DNA from 3 places in the Streptomyces sp. NPDC058525 genome. Region 2 is predicted to be linked to each of the others. Evidence: riboswitches for the same ligand, from Rfam matches in the RefSeq annotation. Region 2 holds a riboswitch; each other region holds the start of a gene.

Region 1 (5,372 bases), on a different contig from region 2:
GCCACGGCCATGGCTTTCATCCTGCTTTTCGCCGGTTTCGAAACCACCGTCAACCTCATCGGCAACGGCGTCCACTCCCTCTTCATGAACCCCGGTGAGCGCGAGCGCCTCCAGGCCTCCCTCGCGGCCGGCGAGAGCGCCCTGCTGGAGACCGGCATCGAGGAACTCCTGCGCTACGACGGCCCCGTGGAGCTGGCCACCTGGAGGTTCGCCACCGAGCCGCTGACCCTCGGCGGACAGCGGGTCGCCACCGGGGATCCGGTCCTGGTCGTCCTCGCGGCCGCGGACCGCGACCCCGCGCGCTTCGCCGAGCCGGACACCCTCGACCTCTCCCGCACGGACAACCAGCACCTCGGATACGGGCACGGCATCCACTACTGCCTGGGTGCTCCGCTCGCACGACTTGAAGGACAGACGGCGCTTGCGACTTTGCTCACGCGTCTGCCAGATCTGGAACTCGCCGTTCCGTCCGAAGACCTGCGCTGGCGCGGCGGGCTGATCATGCGTGGCCTGCGCACCCTTCCCGTGCGCTTCACACCCCGAAACATCTGAAGGGCGACTGACCGGAAGTCAGGCGCCGACGGGAGTTGTGACAATCGTTCGAAGGCCGCTAGGTTCTGCCGTTACCCCGCCGTTATGCGAAAGGTGCAGCATCATGCGTTCCGGGAACGGCCGCCACAGACGCCCCCGCCAGGTGCCCGCGATAGTCGTCACCGCCGGAGTCACAGGCTCCGCGCTGGCACTGCCGCTGCTCGCCGCCACCAACGCCAGTGCGGCCGACACGTCCACGTGGGACAAGGTCGCCGAGTGCGAGAGTGGCGGCGCCTGGAGCGCGAACTTCGGCAGCGGCCAGTACGGCGGCCTGCAGTTCACCCAGGAGCAGTGGAGCAACGCCGGCGGACTCGACTTCGCCGCGCGGGCCGACCTGGCGAGCCGTTCCCAGCAGATCGCCGTGGCCGAGCGGGTGCTGGCCTCCCAGGGCCCGCAGGCCTGGCCGCTGTGCGCGGCCTCGGCCGGGCTGGACGGCCAGGGCCCCGCCGCCGAGGTCGACCCCGGCCTGCCGGGCGGATCCCAGGCCGGCACCGCGCCGTCCCGCCCGGACCACAGCGTGCCCACCACCGGGGCCGGCAAGCCGTCCACGGACTTCGGCGCTCCCACACAGCCCGCGCCGAGCCCGTCCTTCGCGCTCCCCGACGGCCCGCTCGCGCCCTCCCTCGGACTGCCCGTCATGCCCTCGCCGGACGACCCGTCCACGGCGCCCGCCCCGGTGGAGCCCACCGAGCCGACCGCCCCCGTGAGCCCCGACGCGCCCACCACGCCGCCCACCACGCCGCCCGTCACCCCGCCGACCACCCCGGGCCAGCCCCCGGTCACCGGCGCCCCCGTGACCCCGGCCGACCCGACGGCCCCGGCCGCCCCCGGAACCCCCGAGGCCTCGCCCGACCCCACCGCGCCTCCCGTGACCGCCCCCGAGGGCAGCGGCAAGCACCGCGGTGCGCCCGCGCTCGAGGCCCCCGGCCCGTCTGACACCCCGTCGGAGCCCACGTACACCGTCAAGGCGGGCGACAGCCTGACCGCCATCGCGGACGCCAAGGGGCTCAAGGGCGGCTGGAACGCCCTCTACGAGGCCAACGAGCAGGTCATCGGCGAGGATGCCGATCTGATCAAGCCCGGTCAGAACCTGGATCTAACTGCCGAATAAGGGCACTTCGGGCGGCCGGAAAGAGCTGATTGTCCGTTTTCTGTAAGTGAGACATGTGTCTCTTCCGGTCAACTGGCGTGTCCCACCCGGGGGCTGCCGCAAACCCCGCCCTCACCTGCGCAAACACCCGTACGAGGAGCGCAAGTAGGGCCCGTTTCTCCCCGATGCCGCTCGTTGAACATCGGGGAGAGACCTGTCTACCTTCTGAATCGCTCGCCACCGCGAGCTCCTTCGACCGCATCGCCGAATCCTGCCGGCGGACGGGGGGAACAGTCGTCGCGTCAAGCGCCGAAGGCAGGAGCGGGGGAACCAAGGTAGGCGCCGGGAGCGGCCGTTGAGAGACGGTCACGCCACCGGCTAGGGGTTAAGACGTGCGCTAGGTCGCACGGCCGGGCAACTCACTCGCCCGAACCCGACAGCTCACCTCGTAGGCGTCGGTGAGGAGAAACTCCATGCTGCTTTCCGGCAAGGGCAAGCACCGCCGCGGTACCGCCATTGAGCGGACGGCACGCCTCGTCACGCTCGCCGGTGTCGCCGGTGTGGCCGTCGCCGCTCCCCTGATGGCCGCGGGCACCGCCAGCGCCGCCACCGCGTCCGAGTGGGACAAGGTCGCGCAGTGCGAGTCCGGTGGCAACTGGGCCATCAACACGGGCAACGGCTACTACGGCGGACTGCAGTTCTCGTCCTCCACCTGGGCCGCGTTCGGTGGCAAGTCGTACGCCCCGCAGGCCAACCAGGCCTCGAAGGCCCAGCAGATAGCCGTCGCGGAGAAGGTCCTCAAGGGCCAGGGCAAGGGCGCCTGGCCGCACTGCGGCAAGGGCCTGTCGAACTCCTCCTACACCGGCGGCGGCGCGACCGAGGCCGCCCCCAAGCAGGAGAAGAAGACCGAGCCCAAGAAGACCCAGCCGAAGAAGACCGAGCCGAAGAAGACGGAGCCGAAGCGCGCCGAGGCCCCGGTCACCCGCTCCGAGCGCACCGAGACCCCGGCCCCGAAGACCGGCAACGGCTCGTACGAGGTGAAGTCCGGCGACACCCTGGGCACCATCGCCGAGGCGAACGGCGTGCAGGGCGGCTGGCAGAAGCTGTTCGAGCTGAACAAGGACATCGTCTCGGACGCCGACCTGATCTTCCCGGGTCAGAAGCTGAAGCTCAGCTGAACACTGCGGCAATAGCCGCGGCATCGCAGAGCAACAGGCAGCACCACGCACCACCACACCGCCCGGCGCGTCTCCCCCCACGCGCCGGGCGGTGGCGCGTGCGCGGGCGCAACCGTGATGATCAAGAGTCCTATGTCCCGGAAGAGGGGTATTCGGACCCTTTTTCGTCCCAGGACCCGAGCGGTCGGCGGGCCCAGTGCCCGGAGCCGGTTAGGCTCTAGGCGGCAAGGCCATCCCACGGCCTGATGCCACCGCACATCCAGCGTCACATCCCAGAAGGAGATGCTCGTGCCGTCCATCGACGTCGTCGTAGCCCGGGAAATCCTGGACTCCCGAGGCAACCCCACGGTCGAGGTCGAGGTGGGCCTCGACGATGGCAGCACCGGCCGTGCTGCAGTTCCGTCCGGCGCCTCCACCGGTGCCTTCGAGGCCATCGAGCTCCGTGACGGTGACCCCAACCGTTACATGGGCAAGGGTGTCGAGAAGGCCGTCCTCGCCGTCATCGAGCAGATCGGCCCGGAGCTCGTCGGCTACGACGCCACCGAGCAGCGCCTGATCGACCAGGCCATGTTCGACCTGGACGCCACCGACAACAAGGGCTCGCTCGGCGCCAACGCCATCCTCGGCGTGTCCCTCGCCGTCGCGCACGCCGCGTCCGAGGCCTCGGACCTGCCGCTCTTCCGCTACCTCGGCGGCCCGAACGCGCACCTGCTGCCCGTTCCGATGATGAACATCCTCAACGGCGGGTCGCACGCCGACTCCAACGTGGACATCCAGGAGTTCATGATCGCCCCGATCGGCGCGGAGTCCTTCTCCGAGGCGCTGCGCTGGGGTGCGGAGGTCTACCACACCCTCAAGAAGGTCCTGCACACCAAGGGCCTGTCCACCGGTCTCGGTGACGAGGGCGGCTTCGCCCCGAACCTGGAGTCCAACCGCGCCGCGCTCGACCTCATCGTCGAGGCCATCAAGCAGGCCGGCTACACCCCGGGCAAGGACATCGCGCTCGCGCTCGACGTCGCCGCGTCCGAGTTCTACAAGGACGGCAAGTACGAGTTCGAGGGCCAGTCCCGCTCGGCCGCCGAGATGACCGAGTACTACGAGGAGCTCGTCTCCGCGTACCCGCTCGTCTCCATCGAGGACCCGCTGTACGAGGACGACTGGGCCGGCTGGAAGGTCATCACCGACCGCCTCGGCGCCAAGGTCCAGATCGTCGGCGACGACCTCTTCGTCACCAACCCGGAGCGCCTGGCCCGCGGCATCGAGGAGGGCTCCGCGAACGCCCTGCTCGTGAAGGTGAACCAGATCGGTTCGCTGACCGAGACCCTCGACGCCGTCGAGATGGCCCAGCGCAACGGCTTCAAGTGCATGATGTCGCACCGCTCCGGCGAGACCGAGGACGTCACCATCGCCGACCTCGCCGTCGCCGTGAACTGCGGTCAGATCAAGACCGGCGCCCCGGCCCGCTCGGACCGCGTCGCCAAGTACAACCAGCTGCTGCGCATCGAGGAGATCCTCGACGACGCCGCGGTGTACGCGGGCCGCAGCGCGTTCCCCCGCTTCAAGGGCTAACCACGCTCTCGCCTCCGTACGTCCCCGCACTCGGTCCCGTACCGTGTGCGGGGACGTAGTGCGTAGTGCGTACACAGGGGAGGCGGATCAATGGCCGGGAACCGGGATCGGTTCTCCACCTTCTCGACCGCGACCAGGCTCAAGCAGCTCGGCGAGCGGACCGCCGCGCATGTCTACCGCTCGCAGTCGCGCCGCCAGGTCCGCCGCAGCCGGCTCACCGGCCGCGCCGCGCTCCTGGTGCTCGTCCTCTGTACCCTGGTCGTCGCCCTCGCGTATCCGATGCGCCAGTACGTGTCCCAGCGCTCGGAGATCGCGGAGCAGCAGCGGGCCGCGGCCGCCGCGCGGGAGCGCCTGGAGCGGCTCCGCGACGAGAAGGCCCGCTGGCAGGACGACGCCTACGCGGAGCAGCAGGCGCGCAAGCACCTGCACTTCCTGCGCCCGGGGGAGATCGGCTACATCATGACCGACCCGGGGGCCCAGGCGGCGGCCGAGCGGCACCGGACCGGCCAGGCCGGCTCCGACCGCCCCTGGTACTCCAACGTGTGGGACGGAGTGGACAAGGCCGACCGCCCCGGCGACTGAGCCGGTCCGCACCCGTACCGCACCGCATCCGTACCGCACACCGCACCGCACCGCATCCGTACCGCAGTACCCATCCACGAGAACGAAGAGACTTCCTCCAGGCATGCAGACGCCCCCGCCCCAGACCGACCGGACCGAGCCGACCGACGCGGACATCGAGGCGTTCGAGCAGCAGCTCGGCCGCCCGCCGCGCGGGCTGCGCGCCATCGCCCACCGCTGCCCCTGCGGTCAGCCGGACGTGGTCGAGACCGCGCCGCGGCTCCCCGACGGCACCCCCTTCCCGACGCTGTACTACCTGACGTGCCCGCGCGCGGCCTCCGCGATCGGCACGCTGGAGGCCAACGGCGTGATGAAGGAGATGC
Region 2 (5,372 bases):
CGCGGAGTCCGGACATCGGCGTCCTCGGTACGTGGGGCCCGGCCCCCAGCGTTCCCGGGGCCCGGTGTTGATCACCGGATACCCACGCTAGACCGCACCGTCCCGCCCCGGACGGCCAGTTGGGGAAGTTCGCCGGGGTGCTTCCCGCTCCCGGTGGAGCGCTCGTACAGCCGCCCGAATCCCCCGGGTCGCCTTCCGGCGGGCACCGGCGGCGGCCGCGCGCCCCCGCCGTCCCGGGGCGCCGCCCCTGCCGCTGCCGTACGACCGCCCGCGCTCCGGCCGCACTCCGGCCGACCGGGCCCGACATGCGGCCGCGCAGAGAGAGCGGCCGGCCGCACTGCCCGCTCCGGCCCGCCTGGCCCAACCCGCGGCAGCGCCGACAGAGCGGCCCGGCCGTGCCGCATCCCGCGCGGGCTCCGGCGCCGCCCGGCCCGGCCCGCGGCTGCCCGGCCGGCAGCCGCCCGACCCCGACCCCGACCCCGCCTGCGGCGCGAGCTCGGCCGCCCGTCAGGACCCGACGGCCTCGGGCTCCTCGCGGATCACGCCCGTCACCCGGCCCGCCGTGACCGCGGCGACGGCGACCTCGGGTGCGGCGTGGCCGCCGGCCACGAAGGGCCGCCACCACGGCTTCGCGGGGGCGTCCGCCGCGCCCGGCTCGAAGGGCTGCCCCGGGATCGGCAGGGCGATCGCGGCTCCGGCCCCCTCCGCCGCGGCGAGGGTCCCCTCGCCGGGCTCGTCCCACGGGTGGGGGGCCAGGTTGAAGGTGCCCCAGTGGATCGGCAGCATCGTGCCGTGGGGGGCGCCGCCCTGGAGGTCGAGGTGGGCGCGCATGCCCTCCTCCGGCGTCATGTGGATGTCGGGCCAGTACTCGGAGTAGGCGCCGATCTGGATCATCGTCGCGTCGAAGGGCCCGTGCTCGGCGCCGATCTCCTTGAAGCCGGGGAAGTAGCCGGTGTCCCCGCTGTGGTAGATCCGGTGCTCGTCCCCCGCGACCACCCAGGAGGCCCACAGGGTGTGCTGCTGGTTGCGCAGTCCGCGTCCGCAGAAGTGCCGGGCCGGGGTCGCGGTGAGCGACAGCCCGGCGACCTTGGTGCTCTCGTTCCAGTCCAGCTCGCGCAGCCGGTCGGCGGGCACGCCCCAGCGCTCGAGGTGCGCGCCGACGCCGAGCGGCACGGCGAAGACCGTGTCCGTGCCGGCCAGCTCCTTGATCGTCGGCAGGTCGAGGTGGTCGTAGTGGTCGTGCGAGATCACCACGACGTCGACCGGGCCCAGCGAGGCCAGCGGTACGGGGACGGGGTGCAGCCGCTTGGGCCCGGCGAAGGGAAAGGGAGAGCACCGCTCTCCCCACACCGGGTCGAACAGCACGCGTCGCCCGTCGATCTCCGCGAGCACGCTGGAGTGTCCCATCCAGGTGATCCGCAGTCCGCTCGCGGGCGGCTTGGCCAGCTCCGCGAGGGTCGTCGGGTACACGGGGATGGGCGCGCCGGGGGTGCGCCGGATCCGCTGTTCCCGGTGGAAGTAGATCTTGGCGAACTCCGCCATCGACCCCGAGGGCCTGGTCCGGGCACCGAGCGGGTTCTGGAAGACGCCGTCGGCGAAGTTCGGCGAACGGTGGATCCGCTCAAGCCGTGCGCCGGACGGGTCGGCGCCGAAGGCCTCGGGCCGCAGGGCACGCAACCGCGGACGCAGGGGACGCGGGGGACGGGAGCCGGTCAAGGCGCCTCCTGGGGGGATGGGGTCGGGACGGTCGTCGGTCTACGACCATCCCAACGCACACATACACCGAAGGATTCCGCTTACGGCGCTCGTCCCCCGTCTGCTGCCCCTCCCCTACAGGGGCAGCAGGTCCGGGCGCTTCGCCTCGACGTGGTCCCCGGAGGACTCGCCGCGCAGCCGCCGCCCGATCCAGGGCACGAGGTGCTCGCGCGCCCACTGGATGTTGTCCCGGGTCACGTCCACCGAGCCGCGCGGCCGCTGCGGCGGCCAGGGCTGGTCCGGGTCGGCGGGCACCTCGAGCCCGAGCACCTGTGCGGCGCGCAGCGCCACCCGCGTGTGCCCCTCGGGCGACAGGTGCAGCCGGTCGGCGTCCCAGGCGCGCCGGTCCTGTACGGACTTCAGCGACCAGAGGTCGAGCACCGGGCAGTCGTAGCGGTCGGCGATGGCGCGCACGTGCGCGCTGTACGTCGCCACCTTGCCCCGGAGGTGCTTGAGGACCGGCACGCCCCGGGTGTCGAAGCCGGTGGTGATCATGACCAGGCCGACGGCCCCGGTGAGGTCGGCGACGGCGGCCTCGAACCGCTCCGCCACGTCGTCGGGGTCGGTGCCGGGCCGGATGATGTCGTTGCCGCCCGCGCAGAAGGTCACGAGGTCCGGCGCGAGCTCCTTGGCCCGCGGTACCTGCTCGGCCACGATCTGGTCGAGGAGCCGGCCGCGCACGGCCAGGTTCGCGTACCGGAAGTCGTGTTCGTCGCGCTGGTCGGCCAGGAGCACGGCGAGCCGGTCCGCCCAGCCGAGATGAGAATCCCCGGGTCCCGGGTCCCCCACGCCCTCGGTGAAGCTGTCCCCGATCGCCGCGTACGAGCCGATGGTCTTGAGTGTCGTCGTCGTCGCTGCCACGGGACGACATCCTTCACCCGCGCACACGACCTACGCCAACGTAAGCAGGGGTTGACGGACCGTGATCTATACCACGCGTGGGATAAGGAATAAGTACACATCAGGCCGGGACCCCCCTCGGGTCCCGGCCTGACGCGTGTCCGTGCTCCGGCGGCTGCTGCCGTCAGAGGGTGACGCCCTTCGAGCGGAGGTAGCTCACCGGGTTGACGTCCGAGCCGTAGGACGGGCCGGTGCGGATCTCGAAGTGGAGGTGCGGGCCGGTCGAGTTGCCGGTGGAGCCGGAGAGGCCGATGCGCTGCCCGGCCGTGACGCTCTGGCCGGCCGAGACGGAGAGCGAGGAGAGGTGGGCGTACTGGGAGTACTTGCCGTCCGCGTGCCTGATGACGACCTCGTTGCCGTACGATCCGGCCCAGCCGGCCGAGACCACGGTGCCCGCGCCGACGGCCTTGACGTCGGTGCCCGAGCTCGCGATGAAGTCGACGCCCGTGTGGTAGCCGGAGGACCACATGGCACCCGAGGCCCGGTACTGGGTGGATATCCCACCGCCGACCGGGGCCACGAATCCGGCGGCGCCGGGGGTCTTCGCATCGGTGGAGGAGCCGCCGCCCTGGGGCTTCTGCTTGGGCTGCGGGGCGGGGGCGGGGGCGGCCTGCCCGTCGGAGGAGCCCTCGTCGGCGGACGGGGCGCCGGTCGAGGACCGCTCGGCGGGAGCGGGAGCCGGAGCCGGAGCCGTTTCGGCCGGGGCCGCCGACTTCGCGCCGAGGGTCAGCTTCAGGCCCGGGTGGATCAGGGACGGGTCGGAGCCGACGGCCTCGCGGTTGTCGGCGTACAGCTTCTCCCAGCCGCCGGAGAGGTGGCGCTCCGCGGCGATCTTGGAGAGGTAGTCGCCGGGCACGACCGTGTAGACGGTCGGTGCGGCCTCGGCGGCGGCGGGCGCGGCCTGGAGTGCGACCGGGAGCTGCGGGGCGACGGCGGGGGCCGTGGCCGGGGCCGTGGCCGGAGCGGCGGCCGGAACCGTGGCCGCGTTGGCGCCGGCGGCACCCATGAGGGGCAGCGCGAGAGCGGCACCACCCGTGCCGGCGACGGCGAGACCGCGGGAAAGGGAACGGGACTTGGGACGGCGGTGCTTACCCTTTGCAGGCATGGCGAATTCCTCTCCGTCGCCTGCGAGGTGAGCTGTCGGGTTCGGACTGGAGATGTCCGGACGTACATGAACGTGAACGGAACATGTACGACTTCACCCCAAGCCGTTCCGGAGAAAGATCCGGGACGGCGGCTTACCTGGTTCCCCCGCTCCTGCCGCGCGCGTGAATAGTCGGGTGCGGTTTCCGGGAGGCGGCAGGATTAGGCGGTCCACCCGGATCGATCGCGAAGGTAATCGAGTCCGGCCGCGCGGAACAAGCCATGAATTCCCCGAAGGAATCACCGGGGTGAGGGATCGACGGAATTCCGGTCACCCTCCGTCTATTCCGCACCGTCAACAACCGTCCCGGCCGGGCCATTCGGCTTTAGCGATCAGGCACTCACGGTCACCGTATGATCTGGCTCACGGGGCCGTGCCCGATCTCGCCGCCGGGTATGGCAAGTTGGAGCCAACCAGCTCAATACGGACAAGATGTCCCATGACGAAGCGGAGGAGTTCCTTTGACCCAGCAGATACAGGAGCCGGAACTGTCCGGAGTGCGCAATTTCCGCGATGTGGGTGGATTGTCAACTTCTGACGGACGACGGGTCGGGCCGGGACGACTGTTCCGAAGCGGACATCTCGCACATGCCACCGAAACCGATGCGGAGTTCCTCGCCTCGCTCGGGCTCCACACCATCTTCGACTTCCGCAACGACGCCGACCACGCCCTGGAGGGGCCGGACGTCGTCCTCCCCGGGGTGCGGAACGTCAACATCCCGCTCTCGGACCCGGCCGACGGACGCGAGTTCTGGGCCATGGTCCGCGAGGGCGCGCTCGACCAGCTCCGCTCGGTCCTGGGCGACGGCAAGGCCGCGGCCCGGATGGCGCAGTCGTACCGCACGATCATCCGGCACCGCACGGCCGAGCACAGCCGGGTGGTGCGCGCCCTCGCCGAGGACAGCGTCCCCGCCCTGCTGCACTGCGCGGCCGGCAAGGACCGGGCGGGCCTGTCGGTCGCCGTCGTCCTGCTCGCGCTCGGCGTCGAGCGGGAGGCGATCGTCGCGGACTACCTGGAGTCGAACGCCCCGCACCGCCGCTACCGGGTGCGCCGCAGCAGCGAATCGCAGGAGGCCCGCTCCCCCGAGGTGATGGAGCTCCTCGCCCCGCTCTTCGACGCCCGGGCCGAGTACCTGACGGCGGCCTTCGACACCATCGACGAGCAGTGGGGCGGACGCGAGGGCTACCTCGCGGAGGGTCTCGGGCTCACGCCCGAGACCCTCGCCCGGCTCCGGGACCGGCTGCTGGTCTGACGCCCCGCCCGCCCCACCGCCTGCCGGAGCAGGCCGTCACCGGTTGCCGACGGCCTGCTTCACCAGGGTCCTGCCGAATTCCCACATCAGCCCCGACCCGCCGTGCGCCTCGTCCATGACCTCGCGGAAGGCGCCGACGAACCGGTCGACGTCCCGCTCGTCCACGATCAGCGGCGGGATCAGCTTGATCACCTCCAGGTGGTCCCCGGACACCTGGGTGAGGATCCGGTGCTTCTGCAGCAGCGGCACCACGACCATCTGCGCGAAGAGGCCCTTGCGGGCGGCCTGGAGCATGGCCCACCGGCTGCGCAGCCCCAGCG
Region 3 (5,372 bases), on a different contig from region 2:
GGCTTGGCGGCCGCCGTCCGGCGGGCGAGGCGGGTGAACTTGCGCGGGTTGCCGAGGGTTTCCAGGTAGAGCAGCGCGACGTCGGTCGCCTCGTCGTCGTACCAGTACTGGAGGATGTCGTTGCCGGAGACGTCGGCCCGGTTCCCCGCGGAGACGAACGAGGACAGCCCCTCGCCCCGGCGCACGAGGGCGGAGAGCAGGGCGATGCCGATCGCACCGGACTGCGTGAACAGGCCGGTCCGGCCGCGCATCGGCATCGGCGCGGGCGTCAGCGAGGCGTTGAGCTCCACGTCCGGCGCGGTGTTGATCACCCCGTAGGCGTTGGGCCCGATCAGGCGCATTCCGTACGAGCGCACCTGCTTCACGAGTTCGCGCTGGCGGGCGAGGCCGGCCGGGCCGCTCTCCCCGTACCCGGCGGACAGCACGACGAGCCCCTGGACGCCGTGTTCGCCGCAGGCGGCCACGGCCTCGGGGACCCGGTCCGCCGGAACGGCGATCACCGCGAGGTCGACGGGGGCGCCGATGGCGTCGACGGTGCGGTAGGCCCGTACGCCCTCGAGCAGGTCGAGCGCGACCGCCTCGTTGACCGCGTAGAGGTGGCCGTGGAAGCCGCTGTCGCGCAGGGTGCGCAGGGCGGCGGCCCCCACCCCCGCACCGGAGCGGCTGACTCCGATCACCGCGACCGAGCCGGGGGCGAGCAGCCGCTGCACCGAGCGGGCCTCGGCGCGCTGTTCACGGGCGCGCTGCACGGCGAGGGATTCGGCGGTGGGTTCGAGGTCGAGGGTGAGGTGGACGGAGCCGTCCTCGAAGCTCCGCTTCTGCTGGTAGCCGACGTCCGTGAACACCTTGATCATTTTGGTGTTGGCGGGCAGCACCTCGGCGGCGAACCGGCGGATGCCGCGCTCCCGGGCCACCGCGCCGATGTGTTCGAGGAGGGCGGAGGCCACCCCGCGGCCCTGGTGGGCGTCCTGGACGAGGAAGGCGACCTCGGCCTCGTCGGAGGGGCCCGACGCGGGCCGGCCGTCGGCGCCGATGCGGTCGTAGCGGACGGTGCCGATGAACTCCCCGCCGATGGTCGCCGCGAGGCCGACGCGGTCCACGTAGTCGTGGTGCGTGAAGCGGTGCACGTCGCGGTCGGAGAGCCGGGGGTAGGGGGCGAAGAAGCGGTAGTACTTCGACTCGTCGGAGACCTGCTCGTAGAAGCTGACCAGCCGGCCCGCGTCGTCCGGGGTGATCGGCCTGATCCGGGCGGTCCAGCCGTCGCGCAGGACGACGTCCGCCTCCCAGTGGGCCGGGTACGAAGGGTCCGACTCGGTGGTCATGGGCCTACCTTACGGCCGGAAACCGCCTGGCAGCCTGCGCGCGGCGCATCAGGCACACTAGGGCAAAACGATGCAAGCTGGGGAAGGTCGAACGGCGGAGGATTCGGGCCGAAGGTCGGTCCGAGCATTCCGGACGTCGTGAGAGACTGGTCTAGACAACCGTAAGAACCTGAAGGGCATCACCATGGCAGAGCGCCGCGTCAACGTCGGCTGGGCCGAGGGCCTGCACGCTCGTCCCGCCTCGATCTTCGTCCGTGCGACGACCGCTTCCGGCGTCCCGGTGACCATCGCGAAGTCCGGCGGCGACCCCGTCAACGCCGCCTCCATGCTGGCGGTTCTGGGCCTCGGCGCCCAGGGCGGCGAGGAGATCGTCCTCGCGTCCGACGCGGAGGGCGCCGAGGTGGCGCTCGACCGCCTCGCGAAGCTGGTCGCCGAGGGCCTCGAAGAGCTCCCCGAGACCGTCTGACCCTTCGGGTTCGACACCTCCGTCGCCCCCGCGACCGCTACGGCCCACAGGCCCGCCCGGTCCACACGCGAAAGCCGCGGCCCCGCCATCCGGGGGCCGCGGCTTTCGCGTTCGGGCTTTCGCGTTCGGGCAGCGGAATTCAACCGGCCGGAATTCATCCCGCGGGAATTTCGGCACACCGAATTCACGCCAACCGGAATTCCGGCAGCGGCGCACGAATACCGCTCCTTTGTATACGGCTCCTGTTAATGACGGCCGCTCGACATGTTTACGGCAGGTTGCGAAGTGCTCACGGTCGGCCGCGGCCGGTGCGCGCCCGCCGCCCGGTCGGCGTGGACGGCCGCCAGCGTCCGCGCCCGCTCCGCGTCCCCCCGCGCCACCGCGTCCACGATCGCCCCGTGCTCCGCCCAGGAGTCCACCGGCCGGGCCGGCGCCTCCACCACGTACATCCACGCCAGCTTGTGCCGCATCTGCGTCAGCAGCGCGATCAGGCCCGGGCTCCCGGAGGCCTGCGCAAGCGTCTCGTGGAACCAGCCGCCCAGCGACCGCAGATCCTCGCCCTGGCCCCGCCTGGCCCGCTCCTGGCCCAGCCTGACCAGCCCGCGCAGCACCTTGAGGTGGCCCTCGGTGCGCCGCCGGGCCGCCCTGGCGGCCGCCAGGGGCTCCAGCAGCATCCGCAGCTCGAGGAGGTCGGCGGCCTCCTGCTCGGTCGGCTCGGCCACGCAGGCGCCCGCGTGCCGCCGCGTGGTCACGAACCCCTCGGACTCCAGGGTCCGCAGCGCCTCGCGGACCGGGACCCGCGAGACCCCGTACCGCCGGGCCAGCACCTCCTCGGTCAGCCTGCCGCCCGGCTCGAAGACCCCGGAGACGATGTCGTCGCGGATCGCTGTGCATACCGCGTGCGCGGGAATACGCAAGACCGGACCTCCGCCATCTCCGATTTTCGACTGCCACGCCAAAAGCCGCGCATATCCGTGACGTCCATGCGCGCACTGCGACTCTATTGCAACACACGATAATTTCAGAGAGCCGCCGGAAATGACGAACATGTATCGGGCGGGCAGCACGAAGGCCCCGGCTCGGGGAGCCGGGGCCTTCGGTGAAGCGGTGGGGTGCGGGTCAGAGGCTGACGCCGTGCGAGCGCAGGTACGCGATCGGGTCGATGTCCGAGCCGTAGTCGGCACCGGTGCGGGCCTCGAAGTGCAGGTGCGGGCCGCTGGAGTTGCCCGTGGAGCCCGAGAGGCCGATCTGCTGGCCGGGGGTGACCTGCTGGCCGACGGAGACGCTCAGCGAGGACATGTGCCCGTACTGGGTGTACGTACCGTCGTTGTGCTTGATCACGACGTTGTTGCCGTACGCGCCGCCCCAGCCGGCCTCGACCACGACACCGACGCCCACCGCCTGGACGGAGGTGCCGGAGGCGGCGTGGAAGTCGATGCCGGTGTGGCTGCCGGAGGACCACATGCCGCCGCCCGCCTTGTACTGCGTGCTGACGTACGAGCTGTCGAGCGGGGAGACGAAGGTGTTGAGGCGCTTGCGCTCCTCCTCGCGGGCGGCGCGCTCGGCGGCCTCGCGCTCGGCCTTCGCCTTGGCCTCGGCGAGGCGCTTGGCCTCGGCGGCCCGCTGCTTCGCGTCGGCCTCGGCCTGCGCCTTGGCGGCGGCGTGCTCGGCGGCGCGCTGCTGGGACGCGGCCTGGTCCTCGATGTCACCCGCGAGGTCCTCGGAGACGACGACCGCGCCGAGCGCGTTGTCCGAGGTGGAGTGGTGGTCACTGTTGTCCGCGGCGAAGGCCGGAGCGGCGAAGGAGCCGACGACACCAGTGGTGGCGAGGGCGGCTATGCCGGCGTAGCCGGCGGTCTTGCGGCTCAAACGGCTGGAACCACGGTGCTTACCGGCGGCACGACTGCCAAACGCCATGAAGGGGCTGATCCTTTCCTTCCCTCTCGCCTACCGGGTTAGCTGACGGGTTCGGAGCAGGAAGGTCTCCTACGGGCCTCCTCTTGCGAGGCGGTCCGATTCACCCCAGGGACTGATGTGGGTCCCCGGCTCCCCAGGCTCGCGCCTGACGGGGACTCGGCGATCGCTGTCCGGTGCCGCGGATGCGGCGGGTACAACTGACGGACAGCACAGGTGACGCTAGGCGGATCATCCGTCAATCACCAAACAGACGCGCCTTTTTGTTGCGTACGCCACACCACATAAAAGCAACCTCTCCACTAAACGGACAAAAGGGCCTCCGGCGGACATGTCCGCCAGAGGCCCTCTTCGTACCGCCGGTCGGGGTCAGTTGGTGACGACGCTCACGGCGCCGATCCCCAAGGCCCGCACCGGCTCCTCGATCTGCGCCGCGTCACCCACGAGCACCGTGACCAGGCGGTCGGCCGGGAAGGCCTTCACGACCGCCGAAGTGGCCTCCACCGTGCCCGTCTCGGCCAGCTGCGCGTACAACTGCGCCTGGTAGTCGTCCGGCAGCTCCTGCTCCACCTGGTCGGCCAGCGTGCCCGCGACCGAGGCCGCCGTCTCGAACTTGAGCGGGGCCACGCCCACCAAGTTCTGCACCGCCACGTCCCGTTCGGTGTCGGTCAGACCGCCCTCCGCGAGGGTGCGCAGCACCTTCCACAGGTCCTCGAGGGCCGGCGCGGTGTTCGGGGTGTCCACCGAGCCGCTGATGGCGAGCATCGAGGCGCCCCGCCCGTCGGCCGTGGAGCGCAGCACCTGGCCGAAGGCGCGCACGCCGTACGTGTACCCCTTCTCCTCGCGCAGCACCTTGTCCAGGCGGGAGGTCAGGGTGCCGCCCAGGCAGTACGTGCCGAGCACCTGGGCCGCCCAGACCCGGTCGTGCCGGTCCGGCCCGATCCGGCCGATCAGCAGCTGCGTCTGGACCGCGCCGGGCCGGTCCACGATGACCACGCGGCCCGTGTCGTCGGCGGTCACCGGGGGCACCGGGAGGGGCTCGGCGGTGTTGCCCGTCCAGGCGCCCAGGGTGTCGGCGAGGACCGCGTCCAGGTCGATGCCGGTCAGGTCGCCGACGACGACCGCGGTGGCCGTGGCGGGGCGCACGTGGGCCTCGAAGAAGGCCCGTACGGCCGAGGAGTCGATCCGGGCGACCGTCTCCTCGGTGCCCTGGCGCGGACGCGACATGCGCAGGCTCGCCGGGAAGAGCTCCTTGGAGAGCTGCTTGGCGGCGCGGCGCTGCGGGTTGGCCAGCTCGTGCGGGATCTCGTCGAGCCGGTTGCGCACCAGCCGGTCGACCTCGGAGTCGGCGAAGGCCGGCGCGCGCAGGGCCTCGGCGAGCAGGCCGAGCGCCTTGGGCAGCCGGGAGGCCGGGACCTCCAGGGAGACCCGAAGGCCCGGGTGGTCGGCGTGCGCGTCGAGGGTGGCGCCGCAGCGCTCCAGCTCGGCCGCGAACTCCTCCGCCGAGTGCTTGTCGGTGCCCTCGGACAGGGCGCGGGCCATGATGGTCGCCACGCCGTCCAGGCCCTCGGGCTCGGCGTCCAGCGGGGCGGCGAGGTTGACCTCGACCGCGATCACCTGCTGGCCCGGCCGGTGGCAGCGCAGCAGGGTCAGGCCGTTGGACAGCACCG

Evidence for each region. Region 2 has a riboswitch for cyclic di-AMP ahead of ACFWP3_RS28325 (peptidoglycan DD-metalloendopeptidase family protein). Riboswitches for the same ligand answer to the same signal wherever they lie in the genome.
Region 1: it holds a riboswitch for cyclic di-AMP, as region 2 does, so the genes downstream of both, ACFWP3_RS25480 (transglycosylase family protein) here and ACFWP3_RS28325 (peptidoglycan DD-metalloendopeptidase family protein) in region 2, are expected to answer to the same signal.
Region 3: it holds a riboswitch for cyclic di-AMP, as region 2 does, so the genes downstream of both, ACFWP3_RS04630 (M23 family metallopeptidase) here and ACFWP3_RS28325 (peptidoglycan DD-metalloendopeptidase family protein) in region 2, are expected to answer to the same signal.

What each region holds. Positions count from the first base shown of each region.
Region 1 covers NZ_JBHXNP010000059.1:16,182-21,553, reverse strand. The annotation lists gene ACFWP3_RS25490 (cytochrome P450) at 1-552, shown strand, start outside; gene ACFWP3_RS25485 (transglycosylase family protein) at 656-1,702, shown strand; cyclic di-AMP (ydaO/yuaA leader) riboswitch at 1,979-2,151, shown strand; gene ACFWP3_RS25480 (transglycosylase family protein) at 2,155-2,859, shown strand; gene eno (phosphopyruvate hydratase) at 3,142-4,428, shown strand; gene ACFWP3_RS25470 (septum formation initiator family protein) at 4,519-5,010, shown strand; gene ACFWP3_RS25465 (DUF501 domain-containing protein) at 5,114-5,372, shown strand, end outside.
Region 2 covers NZ_JBHXNP010000071.1:38,435-43,806, forward strand. The annotation lists gene ACFWP3_RS28310 (ATP-binding protein) at 1-16, opposite strand, end outside; gene ACFWP3_RS28315 (MBL fold metallo-hydrolase) at 508-1,716, opposite strand; gene ACFWP3_RS28320 (SGNH/GDSL hydrolase family protein) at 1,831-2,616, opposite strand; gene ACFWP3_RS28325 (peptidoglycan DD-metalloendopeptidase family protein) at 2,780-3,760, opposite strand; cyclic di-AMP (ydaO/yuaA leader) riboswitch at 3,765-3,967, opposite strand; gene ACFWP3_RS28330 (tyrosine-protein phosphatase) at 4,261-5,052, shown strand; gene ACFWP3_RS28335 (aspartate aminotransferase family protein) at 5,089-5,372, opposite strand, start outside.
Region 3 covers NZ_JBHXNP010000005.1:134,506-139,877, reverse strand. The annotation lists gene ACFWP3_RS04645 (GNAT family N-acetyltransferase) at 1-1,322, opposite strand, end outside; gene ACFWP3_RS04640 (HPr family phosphocarrier protein) at 1,507-1,788, shown strand; gene ACFWP3_RS04635 (GntR family transcriptional regulator) at 2,034-2,705, opposite strand; gene ACFWP3_RS04630 (M23 family metallopeptidase) at 2,908-3,705, opposite strand; cyclic di-AMP (ydaO/yuaA leader) riboswitch at 3,718-3,877, opposite strand; gene ACFWP3_RS04625 (M16 family metallopeptidase) at 4,072-5,372, opposite strand, start outside.